Regions from separate parts of the Streptomyces sp. NBC_01298 genome, predicted to be linked through region 2. Evidence: riboswitches for the same ligand, from Rfam matches in the RefSeq annotation. Region 2 holds a riboswitch; the other holds the start of a gene.
The links. A riboswitch is a leader RNA that binds a small molecule or an ion and turns the genes downstream of it on or off. The one in region 2 is predicted to bind cobalamin.
Positions count from the first base shown of each region.

Region 1 (5,145 bases), 6.5 Mb from region 2:
GGAGAAGGTCGGGGTCACCGTCAGGTACGGGAGCCGGAAGGTCTCCAGCGCGCGCCGGACCAGTTTGCGGCAGGCCTCGGCCGTCGGGATCCGCTCGGGGGTGTACAGGTGCAGGACGGTGCCGCCCGTGCACTTGCCCTGCAGCTCGTCCTGGCGCTCCAGCGCCTCGAAGGGGTCGTCGGTCCAGCCGACGGGCAGCTGCGAGGAGTTGGTGTAGTACGGGTTGGCGTCGGTGCCGGCCTGGAGGATGCGGGGAAGCGGGCCCGGTCCTCCTTCGCGAAGCGGTACGTCGTCCCCTCGGCGGGGGTGGCCTCCAGGTTGTAGAGGTGGCCGGTGGTCTCCTGGAAGTCGACCATCCGGGCCCGGACCCGGTCCAGGAGGCGGACGGCGAGGGCGTGGCCCTCGGGCGCGGTGATGTCGTACGCGTCGCCGCTGAAGTTGCGCACCATCTCGTTGACCCCGTTGACCCCGATGGTGGAGAAGTGGTTGCGCAGGGTGCCCAAGTACCGCTTGGTGTAGGGGAAGAGGCCCCCGTCGATCAGGTCCTGGACGGTGATCCGCTTGAGTTCGAGGCTGTCCTTGGCGAGCTCGCACAGCCGGTCCACCTCGACCAGCAGCCCCGCCTCGTCGCCCGCGCAAAGGTGCCCGAGCCGGGCGCAGTTGAGGGTGACCACGCCGAGCGAACCGGTCTGTTCGGCGCTGCCGAAGAGCCCGTTGCCGCGCTTGAGGAGCTCGGTCAGGTCGAGCTGGAGGCGGCAGCACATGGAGCGGATCATGTTCGGTTCGAGCTCGGAGTTGATGAAGTTCTGGAAGTACGGGAGCCCGTACTTGGCGGTCATCGTGAAGAGCAGCTCGGCGTTCTCGCTCTCCCAGGGGAAGTCCCGGGTGATGTTGTAGGTCGGGATGGGGAAGGTGAACACCCGCCCGGTGGCGTCTCCTTCCGTCATCACCTCGATGTACGCCCGGTTGATCATGTCCATCTCGGCCTGGAGCTCGCCGTAGGTGAAGCCGGTCTCCTCCCCCGCGACCACCGGGACCTGCTCGCGCAGGTCCTCGGGGCAGGTCCAGTCGAAGGTGAGGTTGGTGAAGGGGGTCTGGGTGCCCCAGCGCGAGGGCACGTTGAGGTTGTGCACGAGCTCCTGGACGCACTGCCTGACCTGGTCGTACGTCATCGAGTCGAGGCGGACGTAGGGCGCGAGGCAGGTGTCGAAGGAGGAGAAGGCCTGGGCTCCCGCCCATTCGTTCTGCAGGGTGCCGAGGAAGTTCACGATCTGGCCCACGGCCGAGGACAGGTGCCGGGGCGGGGCGGAGTCGATCTGTCCGGGGACCCCGTTGAAGCCCTCGGTCAGCAGGGTGCGCAGGGACCAGCCGGCGCAGTAGCCGGAGAGCATGTCCAGGTCGTGGATGTGGAGGCCGCCCTCGCGGTGCGCGCGGGCCACGGCGGCGGGATAGACCTGTTCCAGCCAGTAGTTCGCCGTGACCTTGCCGGCGGCGTTGAGGATGAGGCCGCCGAGCGAATAGCCCTGGTTGGCGTTGGCGTTCACCCGCCAGTCCCGGCGGTCCAGGTATTCGGTCACGGTCTCTACGGCGTCGACGACAGCAGTCACGGCAGCCCTCCCACGAGGCTCGGCACGGAAGAATGGCGGGCTTCGAAGCCCATGCCGGCAGGGGTCGGACTCGTCCGCCGTGGCGGACTCACCGTTGCGGGGCAGTCCCGGATTCCCACCGGGTTCCCTGTTGCCTCGGTCGGGGAGAGGCCCCGCCGAACCGGCAGAGCCAACACTACATATAGATGTGATGGCAGATCACCACCACTACATATGGGGTGACGAAGGTCCCGGAGCAAGGGACTTCAGGCCCTGCGGGCTCAACTCCGACCGCTGGTGGCGGCGTAGTACTGGAGGTCCTGGACCTCTACCGTGCGGTCCACCCGGTACGGCAGCTCCACCCGGGCCCCGGCCTTGCCGTCGCGCACCACGGCCGCCGAGCCCGTGCCCGGCCCCAGGGGCAGCAGCTCGCAGTGGACACCGGCCGGAGCGGCGTGCGCGTCCCCGGCCGCTCCCACGGCCGTACGGATGCTCGCGGGCGCGGTCAGGAAGCTCAGCACCTCCACCGTGTCCCGGGCCGCGGCGCTGCCGCCCCGCAGCGACATCACCAGGGACTGGCCGCCGCTCGGGTCGGCGGCGGCGAACTGGGTGCGCGAGCTCAGGTACAGCGTGTCGCGGGCGATCTTCGGCCAGCCGCCCGTCTTGAACCGGGTGAGGTAGTACGAGGAAAGGTCCAGGTAGGCATGGCCGTTGTGCAGGGAGGGCGCGAACTGGCTGCCCTCGCTGTAGTCGTTCCAGGTGGTGAGCTGGACCCAGTCGGCCCCGTCCTCGATGGCGCGGTTCCATGTGGCGCGCAGGGTCGCGGTGTTGCCGGCCTCGTCGTAGATGCCCTGGTTGGGCCGGGCGTCCTGGACCGATACGGGCTGCATCCAGATCTTGCCCGCGCCGTGGGCGCGCCGGACGTCGCGGGTGGAGCTCTCCTGGCCGACGTAACTGCGGCTGCCCCACTCGGAGAATCCGTAGCTGATGGGCTCGAATTCACCGCTGTGCGCGCCGAAGTCGAGAAAGAGCGGAACGAAGGCGGTGCGGATGCCGTGCCGGGACTTCAGGACGTCCATGACCCGGGTCCACCAGGCGGCGCTCTTCTCCTCGGCCTTGAACGGCGAGACGACCAGCCGGCCGTCGGGCAGCCGGTGGGCCGCCGGGGCCTTGCCGAGGTCCGCGAGGAGGTCGGCGAGCACGGCCGGGTCGTCGGTGCCCAGGGAGGTCATGTCCGGCATCAGCATGACCTTGAAGGCCGGGTCCACCGAGCGGGCGGCCTCCATCAGGAGCGCGCAGCGCTCCCGGTTCTTCCCGGCCAGGGAGAGCAGGTCGAGGGTGAATCCGTCGAGGCCCGCGGCGCGGGCCGTACGGACCTCCTGCTGGAGGTTGGCGAGCTCCCAGTTCCCGGCCTTGGGCGGGACGGGCAGCGGCCGGTCGCGCAGCAGGCCCCCGTAGCGCTCGTGCTTGCCGTTCTCGCCGTCCGGCTTCAGGTAGTTGCGGGTGTAGTAGTCGGCGTCGGCGTTCGCGTTGTCGAGGGAGAGCGGGTACGGGGTGAAGTAGTGGGCGAAGACCAGCTTCTTGCCGGCGGCGCCGGAGCGCAGGGCGGCCGGCTGCGGCATGTCGAAGGGCAGCGGGCCGGACGGGCGGACTCCGTCGTCGCCACCGGACTCCGGGTCCTCGGGTTCCGGGGACGGCGCGGGCGTGCTCTGCGGGGCGGTGGCGGCCGGGCCTCCGGTGGCGGCGGGGCCGGTGGCCGTGGGCGCGGGGCCGTCGCCGGGGCCCGCGGGCAGCGTGGCGCCCGGGACCGCTCCCGGACGGCCCTGCGCTCCGGCGACCGTGCGGGTGTCCCAGGCGAGGCCCGTCGCTGCGCAGACGCCCACGAGGAGGAAGGCGGTCAGGAAGAGGCTCAGCACGGGTCTTCGGCTGCGGAAGCCCGGGCGACCGCGGAAGCCCGGGCGGCCGCGGAAGCCCGGGCGGCCGCGGAAGCCCGGACCGCCCTGGAGGCCCGCACGGCGCCTGAAGCCCGCACGGCCGCGCAAGCCCGCACGGCCGCCCAAGCCCGTACGGCCCCGCAAGCCCGCACGGCGCCGGTGCGACGCGGGTCTCGCGCCCCGCCCTGCCCGACGCCGGTCCGCACTCATCCTGGCCCTCCCCAGAGCATTCCCGCGCCGCGCCCGGACATCGGGCCGCACCGCAGCAGTACAGCGGATTCCGGGCCCCCGGACAACCGTTGCCGGAAACGGCCGCGAACGACGGGGGTCGCGCCTCTTCGTACGGGGGTGGACAAAGCCATGTGACCTGTACAACTCCGGCGATCATCGGACGCCACGGTCCTTTCAGCGGAATAGGGAATTCCACTGGCCTTTCCTGAAAAGTGGCGCATAATCGTCTTCATGCGGCTTGAAACAACCCTCTTGCCGCAGGTCACGCATGCAGGGGGGCATCGTGTCGATGAGGGATTCCAGAGGAGCCGGTACTTTCCCGGCGACCTCCGCGGAGCTGTCCCGTCTATTCACCGCCGTGCGGCGGGGCAAGGTGCTGACCGTCACCGGTCGGTTCCGTGAGCCCCGGAGCCAATTGGTGCGGGAGATCGGGCAACGGCTCTCGTCCAATTTCTACGACGGAGTGGCCGTCGTGTCCATGGACCGGCGGTTCGGGATCCGCGACCTGACCGCCGCGCTGGGCAGTCTGCCCGGCATGCCGTTCCTGCCGTACGGGACGTCGAACGCGGCGTCGTGGCTGGCGGAGCGCGACATGCTGCTCGTGCTCGACGGCTGCGAGCACCTCGCGTCCGAGACCCTGGACTGGCTGCGCGAGCTGCTCGCCGTGGCTCCCGGGCTGCGGATCCTGGCCGCCGGGCGCGACCCGCTGGCCTTCTCGCCGGATCAGGTGCACCGACTCTGAGCGGGTGCGGAAACGGGTCCGCCCCGGTCGGCGATTGCCGACCGGGGCGGACCCGTGGAAGCGGTGGACCTCAGTCCCGATGAACCTCAGTCCTGATGAATCTCAGTCCCGATGAATCTCGGTCCCGATGGACCCCGATCCCGATGAACCTCAGCCGAGGAGCGCGAGCGCCTCGTTCAGCGTCGCGGACGGCCGCATGATCGCCGAGGCCTTGGCGGCGTCGGGCTGGTAGTAGCCGCCGATCTCCGCCGGAGCGCCCTGTACGGCGATGAGCTCGCCGACGATCTTCTCCTCGGACTCGGCCAGCGTCTTGGCCAGCGGGTCGAAGGCGGCGGCCAGCTTCGGGTCCTGGGTCTGGCGCGACAGCTCCTGCGCCCAGTACAGGGCGAGGTAGAAGTGGCTGCCGCGGTTGTCGATGCCGCCCAGCTTGCGGCTCGGCGACTTGTCCTCGTTGAGGAAAGTGCCGGTCGCCCGGTCCAGGGTGTCGGCCAGCACCTGGGCGCGGGCGTTGCCGGTGGTGGTGGCCAGGTGCTCGAAGGAGACGGCCAGCGCGAGGAACTCACCGAGGGAGTCCCAGCGCAGGTAGTTCTCCTTGACGAGCTGCTGGACGTGCTTCGGGGCGGAGCCGCCGGCGCCGGTCTCGAAGAGGCCG
Region 1 covers NZ_CP108414.1:1,295,309-1,300,453, forward strand. The annotation lists gene nrdD (anaerobic ribonucleoside-triphosphate reductase) at 1-249, opposite strand, end outside; partial or broken gene OG730_RS05940 (ribonucleoside triphosphate reductase) at 261-1,607, opposite strand; cobalamin riboswitch at 1,647-1,787, opposite strand; gene OG730_RS05945 (glycoside hydrolase family 71 protein) at 1,868-3,502, opposite strand; gene OG730_RS05950 (hypothetical protein) at 4,041-4,493, shown strand; gene OG730_RS05955 (NADP-dependent isocitrate dehydrogenase) at 4,644-5,145, opposite strand, start outside.
Region 1: it holds a riboswitch for cobalamin, as region 2 does, so the genes downstream of both, OG730_RS05940 (ribonucleoside triphosphate reductase) here and metE (5-methyltetrahydropteroyltriglutamate--homocysteine S-methyltransferase) in region 2, are expected to answer to the same signal.

Region 2 (5,145 bases):
CAGGTCGAAGAGGAGCACGCCGAACAGGGAGGTGAGCGCGACCAGAAGGCTGCGCCGGTCCAGGCGGAAGTAGCGGCGCAGCTCCCCGACCCGCAGGAAGCCGCGTACGGCGAAGATGACGATGGCCCCGAGGACCGGCTCGGGCAGGTCCGTGAACAGCGGGGTGAGGAAGGCGCCGGTCAGCAGGATCAGCCCCGCCGCGATCAGCGAGACCATCGGGGTCCGGCCGCCCGCTCCGGCCGCGGCCGCGCTGCGCGAGGCGCTGCCGGAGACGACGAAGCCGCGGAAGAACCCGACGGCGATGTTGGCGAAGCCGATGGCGGCCATCTCCCGGTCGGCGTCCACCTCCTGGCCGTGTTCCCGGGCGAAGCGGTTGGCGATGCTGAAGGCCTCGGCGAAGACGACCAGGGCCACGCCCAGGGCGCCGCCGAACAGTGCGATCCAGTCGGCGGCCGGGATCCCCGGCAGGTGGGGGACCGGGATGGCCGAGGGGATGTGGCCGACGGTGTCGACGCCGTGGCCTTCGAGGTCGAGGGCCGCCGACAGGAGGAGGGCTGCCACCAGGACGATCAGGGAGGCGGGCAGGCGCGGGAAGAAGCGCTCCAGCAGGAACAGCACGGCGAGCGCGCCCGCCCCGACGGCCAGCGTGACCAGGGACCAGTGCGGGGCTCCGGACAGGACGGTCCACAGCCGCTCGAAGAAGTCGCCGTCACCGCCGGACACGCCGACGAGCTTGGCGGCCTGCCGGACGACGATGGTCAGCGCCATCCCGAACAGGAAGCCCACCAGGGCCGGTTCGGCGAGGAATGCGGTGAGGAACCCGAGCCGGGCCAGCCCTGCCGCCAGCAGCACCGCGCCCACGATCACCGACAGGGCGGCCGACAGCCCCACGGCGTCCCCGGGGGCTGCGCTGACGGTCGAGACGGTGGCGGCCGACAGCACGGCCGCGGCCGAAGTGGCCCCGATGAGGAGAAAGTTGGAGCGGCCCAGCAGGGCGTATACGAGCAGGGCCACCGGGGCCGCGTAGAAGGCGTTCTGCGGGGGAACCCCGGCGATCTGCGCGTAGGCCACGCACTCGGGCACGATCAGCGCCCACGCGGTGAGGGCCCCCAGCGTGTCGCCCCGCAGCAGCCTGGCGCGGTAGCGGCGCAGCCAGGGGGCCACGAGGCCCGCCGCGGTCCTGTTCTCGGGTCCTGCCGTCCGCGGAACGCTCACCGCTCGGGCCCCTTCCTCAGCTCGGCGATAATCCCGCACGGGGCGGCGGTCGCGCCGCCGCGGCCCGCGACCGGGGGAGGGCCCCCGGTCCCGAGCCGCGGCGGTGTCTCGATGGGTGCCCGCTCAGGCCGCGAAGACCTCGCGGAGCTGCTGCTCCTGCGTGCCGGAGAGGTTGGAGCGGATCAGCTGGGCCTGTCCGCCCGGGAAGGCGCCGCGGACCCGCTCGACCACGGCGTCGGAGGAGAGCAGGAACAGCGCGGAGGTTCCGGGCTTCACCTCGGACTTCACCTCGTCGATGAACTGGTCGTCGATGCCCACGTCGGAGAGGGATCCGCCGATGGCCCCGGCCGCCGCGCCCACGGCGGCGCCCAGCAGCGGCACGAAGAACAGGAGCCCGAAGAGCATGCCCCAGAAGGTGCCGGAGAGCGCGCCCGCTCCCGTGAGGCTGTTCAGCTGCTGGGTCTTCGGCTTCTTGGCCTCTTCGTGCCAGGTGACGACGGCCGCGTCGTGCACCTGTATGAGCTGTTCCTTCTGCAGGGCGAGCAGGGCGGACTCCGCCTGCTTCGCTCCCTCGGGAGTGGGGAACTTCCAGACGGTGAGAGTCGTGGATGCCACGTAACGCTCCAGTTCATGGACGGTGTTGCCGGCGTCCAGTACAACCCATAATCAGACAATTCGCCACAATTCTTCTCAGGTGACTTGCTGTCACCTGTCGAGTCGTCAGAGTGATTCGCCCGTACCCGGCTGTCCGGTGGGACGGATCCGCCCCAGCCGCCGGCCGGCCGCCGACCACGCCGGCGCCGAGGCCGTCGCCGCGGACGACGTGGGTCGAGCACCGCGAGCGGGAGAAGTAGCCGGTCACGACGGGAGACGCCCTCCCCGTGTCTCATTTCACCGTCCGGCATGTGCGAAGTCGCGCTCGTTCCCCGGTCGGTCGATCTAGTGTGGGCCGCGCAGCTGGTTCGCCCCCGTCCGCCAGGCGGGAGGCGTCGTAAGAGGGAACCCGGTGGGAATCCGGGACTGCCCCGCAGCGGTGAGTGGGAACGACCGCCGTCATACGCACTGGGACCGCAAACGGTCCTGGGAAGCGACGGCCAGTAGGTGCGGACCTTGGTGGTCCGCGCGCCCGCGAGTCCGAAGACCTGCCCGTTGCCCGTGCGCGATCGACCGCGCGCGGTTTCCCGGTGACCTCGTGGGCGGGTCGGCGTGCACCTCGGGCGGACCCCTCCGTCGCGTACCCAGCCGTACGCGACCCCGGCGGCCCCGCCCGTTCCGGCACCCTTCGCGTCCGCGACCCGTCACCGGGTTCATGGAGACACGCTCGCGAAGGAGAGTTCCGTGACCAACGAGTCCGCAGCCGAGTCCGCAGCCGAGCCCGTACGGGCCACCGTGTACGGCTACCCCCGCCAGGGACGGAACCGGGAACTGAAGAAGGCGATCGAGGGCTACTGGAAGGGCCGCGTCACCGCCGAAGTCCTCCGGGAGACCGCCCGCGACCTGCGCCGGGCCAACTGGGCCCAGCTCGCCGAGGCCGGCATCACCGAGGTTCCGACCGGCGACTTCTCGTACTACGACCACGTCCTGGACACCACGGTCATGGTCGGCGCGATCCCCGACCGCCACCGGGCCGCCGTCGCGGCGGACGCCCTGGACGGCTACTTCGCGATGGCCCGCGGCACGCAGGACGTGGCACCGCTCGAGATGACCAAGTGGTTCGACACCAACTACCACTACCTGGTCCCCGAACTCGGGCCCGACACCGTGTTCACCGCCGAACCGGCCCGACAGGTGGCGGAGTTGAAGGAGGCCCTGGCCCTCGGCCACACCGCCCGCCCGGTCCTGGTCGGACCGGTGACCTACCTCCTCCTCGCCAAGCCCGCACCCGGAGTGGCTCCCGGCTTCGACCCGCTCGCCCTGCTCGACCGGCTGCTGCCCGTCTACGCGCGCGTCCTCGCGGAACTGCGCGCCGCGGGCGCCGCATGGGTCCAGCTCGACGAGCCAGCCCTGGTCCAGGACCGCACCCCGGCCGAACTGAACGCGGCGGCCCGCGCCTACCGCGAGCTCGGCGGCCTCACCGAGCGCCCCAAGCTGCTCGTCGCCTCCTACTTCGACCGGCTCGGCGAAGCCCTGCCCGTCCTGGCGAAGGCGCCCGTGGAGGGCCTCGCCCTCGACTTCACCGACCGGGCCGCCGCCAACCTCGAGGACCTCGCCGCGGTCGGCGGCATCCCCGGCAAGCGACTGGTCGCGGGCGTGGTCGGAGGCCGCAACATCTGGATCAACGACTACCAGGAGTCGCTGACCACCCTCGGAACCCTGCTCGGCCTCGCCGACCGGGTCGACGTGGCCGCCTCCTGCTCCCTGCTGCACGTCCCGCTCGACTCCGACGCCGAGCGCGACATCGATCCGCAGATCCACCGCTGGCTCGCCTTCGCCCGCCAGAAGACCACCGAGATCAGCACCCTGGCCCGGGGCCTCGCCCGCGGCACCGAGGCGATCGCGGCCGAACTCGCCGCCAACCGGGCCGACCTGGCCTCCCGCGCCGCCTCCCGGATCACCCACGACCCGGCGGTCCGCGCCCGCACCGCGGCGATCACCGAAGCCGACGGCCGCCGCGCCCAGTCCTACACCGAACGGGCCGCCGCGCAGCGCGCCCACCTGGGCCTGCCGCTGCTCCCCACCACGACCATCGGCTCCTTCCCGCAGACCACCGAACTGCGCACCGCCCGCGCCGACCTGCGCGCCGGACGCATCGGCACCGCGGCCTACGAGGACCGCATCCGGGCCGAGATCCGCGAGGTCGTCTCCTTCCAGGAGAAGACGGGCCTCGACGTGCTCGTGCACGGGGAGCCCGAACGGGGCGACATGGTCCAGTACTTCGCCGAGCAGCTGACCGGCTACCTCGCGACCCAGCACGGCTGGGTCCAGTCGTACGGCACCCGCTACGTCCGCCCGCCCGTCCTCGCCGGGGACGTCTCCCGCCCCGACCCGATGACCGTCCGCTGGACCACGTACGCCCAGCGGCAGACGGCCAAGCCCGTCAAGGGCATGCTCACCGGTCCCGTGACCATGCTCGCCTGGTCCTTCGTACGCGACGACCAGCCCCTCCGCGAGACCGCGCGCCAGGTCGGACTCGCCCTGCGCGACGAGGTCGAGGACCTCGAAGCGGCCGGCACGTCCATCATCCAGGTCGACGAGCCCGCCCTGCGCGAAACCCTGCCGCTGCGCGCCGCCGACCACGCCGAGTACCTGGCGTGGGCCACGGAATCCTTCCGCCTCACCACCAGCGGCGTCCGGCCGGACACCCAGATCCACACGCACATGTGCTACGCGGAGTTCGGGGACATCGTCGGGGCCATCGAGAGCCTGGATGCCGACGTCATCAGCCTGGAGGCGGCCCGCTCGCACATGCGGGTCGCCGACGAGCTCGCCGGCGCGGGCTACCCGCGCGAGGTCGGCCCCGGGGTCTGGGACATCCACTCCCCGCGCATCCCCTCGGCCTCGGAAGCGGCTGCCCTGCTGCGCAAGGGACTTGGGGCGATCCCCGCCGAACGGCTCTGGGCCAACCCCGACTGCGGCCTGAAGACCCGCGGCTGGCCGGAGACGAGGGCCTCCCTGGAGAACCTCGTCGAGGCGGCCCGCCGGGTGCGCTCGGAGAACCCGCCCAGGGCCTGATCCCCAACAGGACGGCGGGCACGCGGAGTTCCCGTGTGCCCGCCGCCTTCCTGCCGGTGCGTCAGTGCACGGACCCGGCGGAAGCGGGCTCCCTTTCCGGGGCGTCGTCCCCATCGGTGCGGCCGATGTGGTTGAAGGCGAGGTTGAGCAGCACCGCGGCGACGCAGCCGGTGCTGATTCCGGAGTCGAGGATGATGCGCATGCTCTCCGGGAAGCCGTGGTAGAAGCTCTCGCTGGCCATGGGGATCACGCCGACGC
Region 2 covers NZ_CP108414.1:7,748,467-7,753,611, forward strand. The annotation lists gene OG730_RS35435 (SulP family inorganic anion transporter) at 1-1,215, opposite strand, end outside; gene OG730_RS35440 (DUF1269 domain-containing protein) at 1,339-1,830, opposite strand; cobalamin riboswitch at 2,157-2,379, shown strand; gene metE (5-methyltetrahydropteroyltriglutamate--homocysteine S-methyltransferase) at 2,554-4,887, shown strand; gene OG730_RS35450 (nucleobase:cation symporter-2 family protein) at 4,949-5,145, opposite strand, start outside.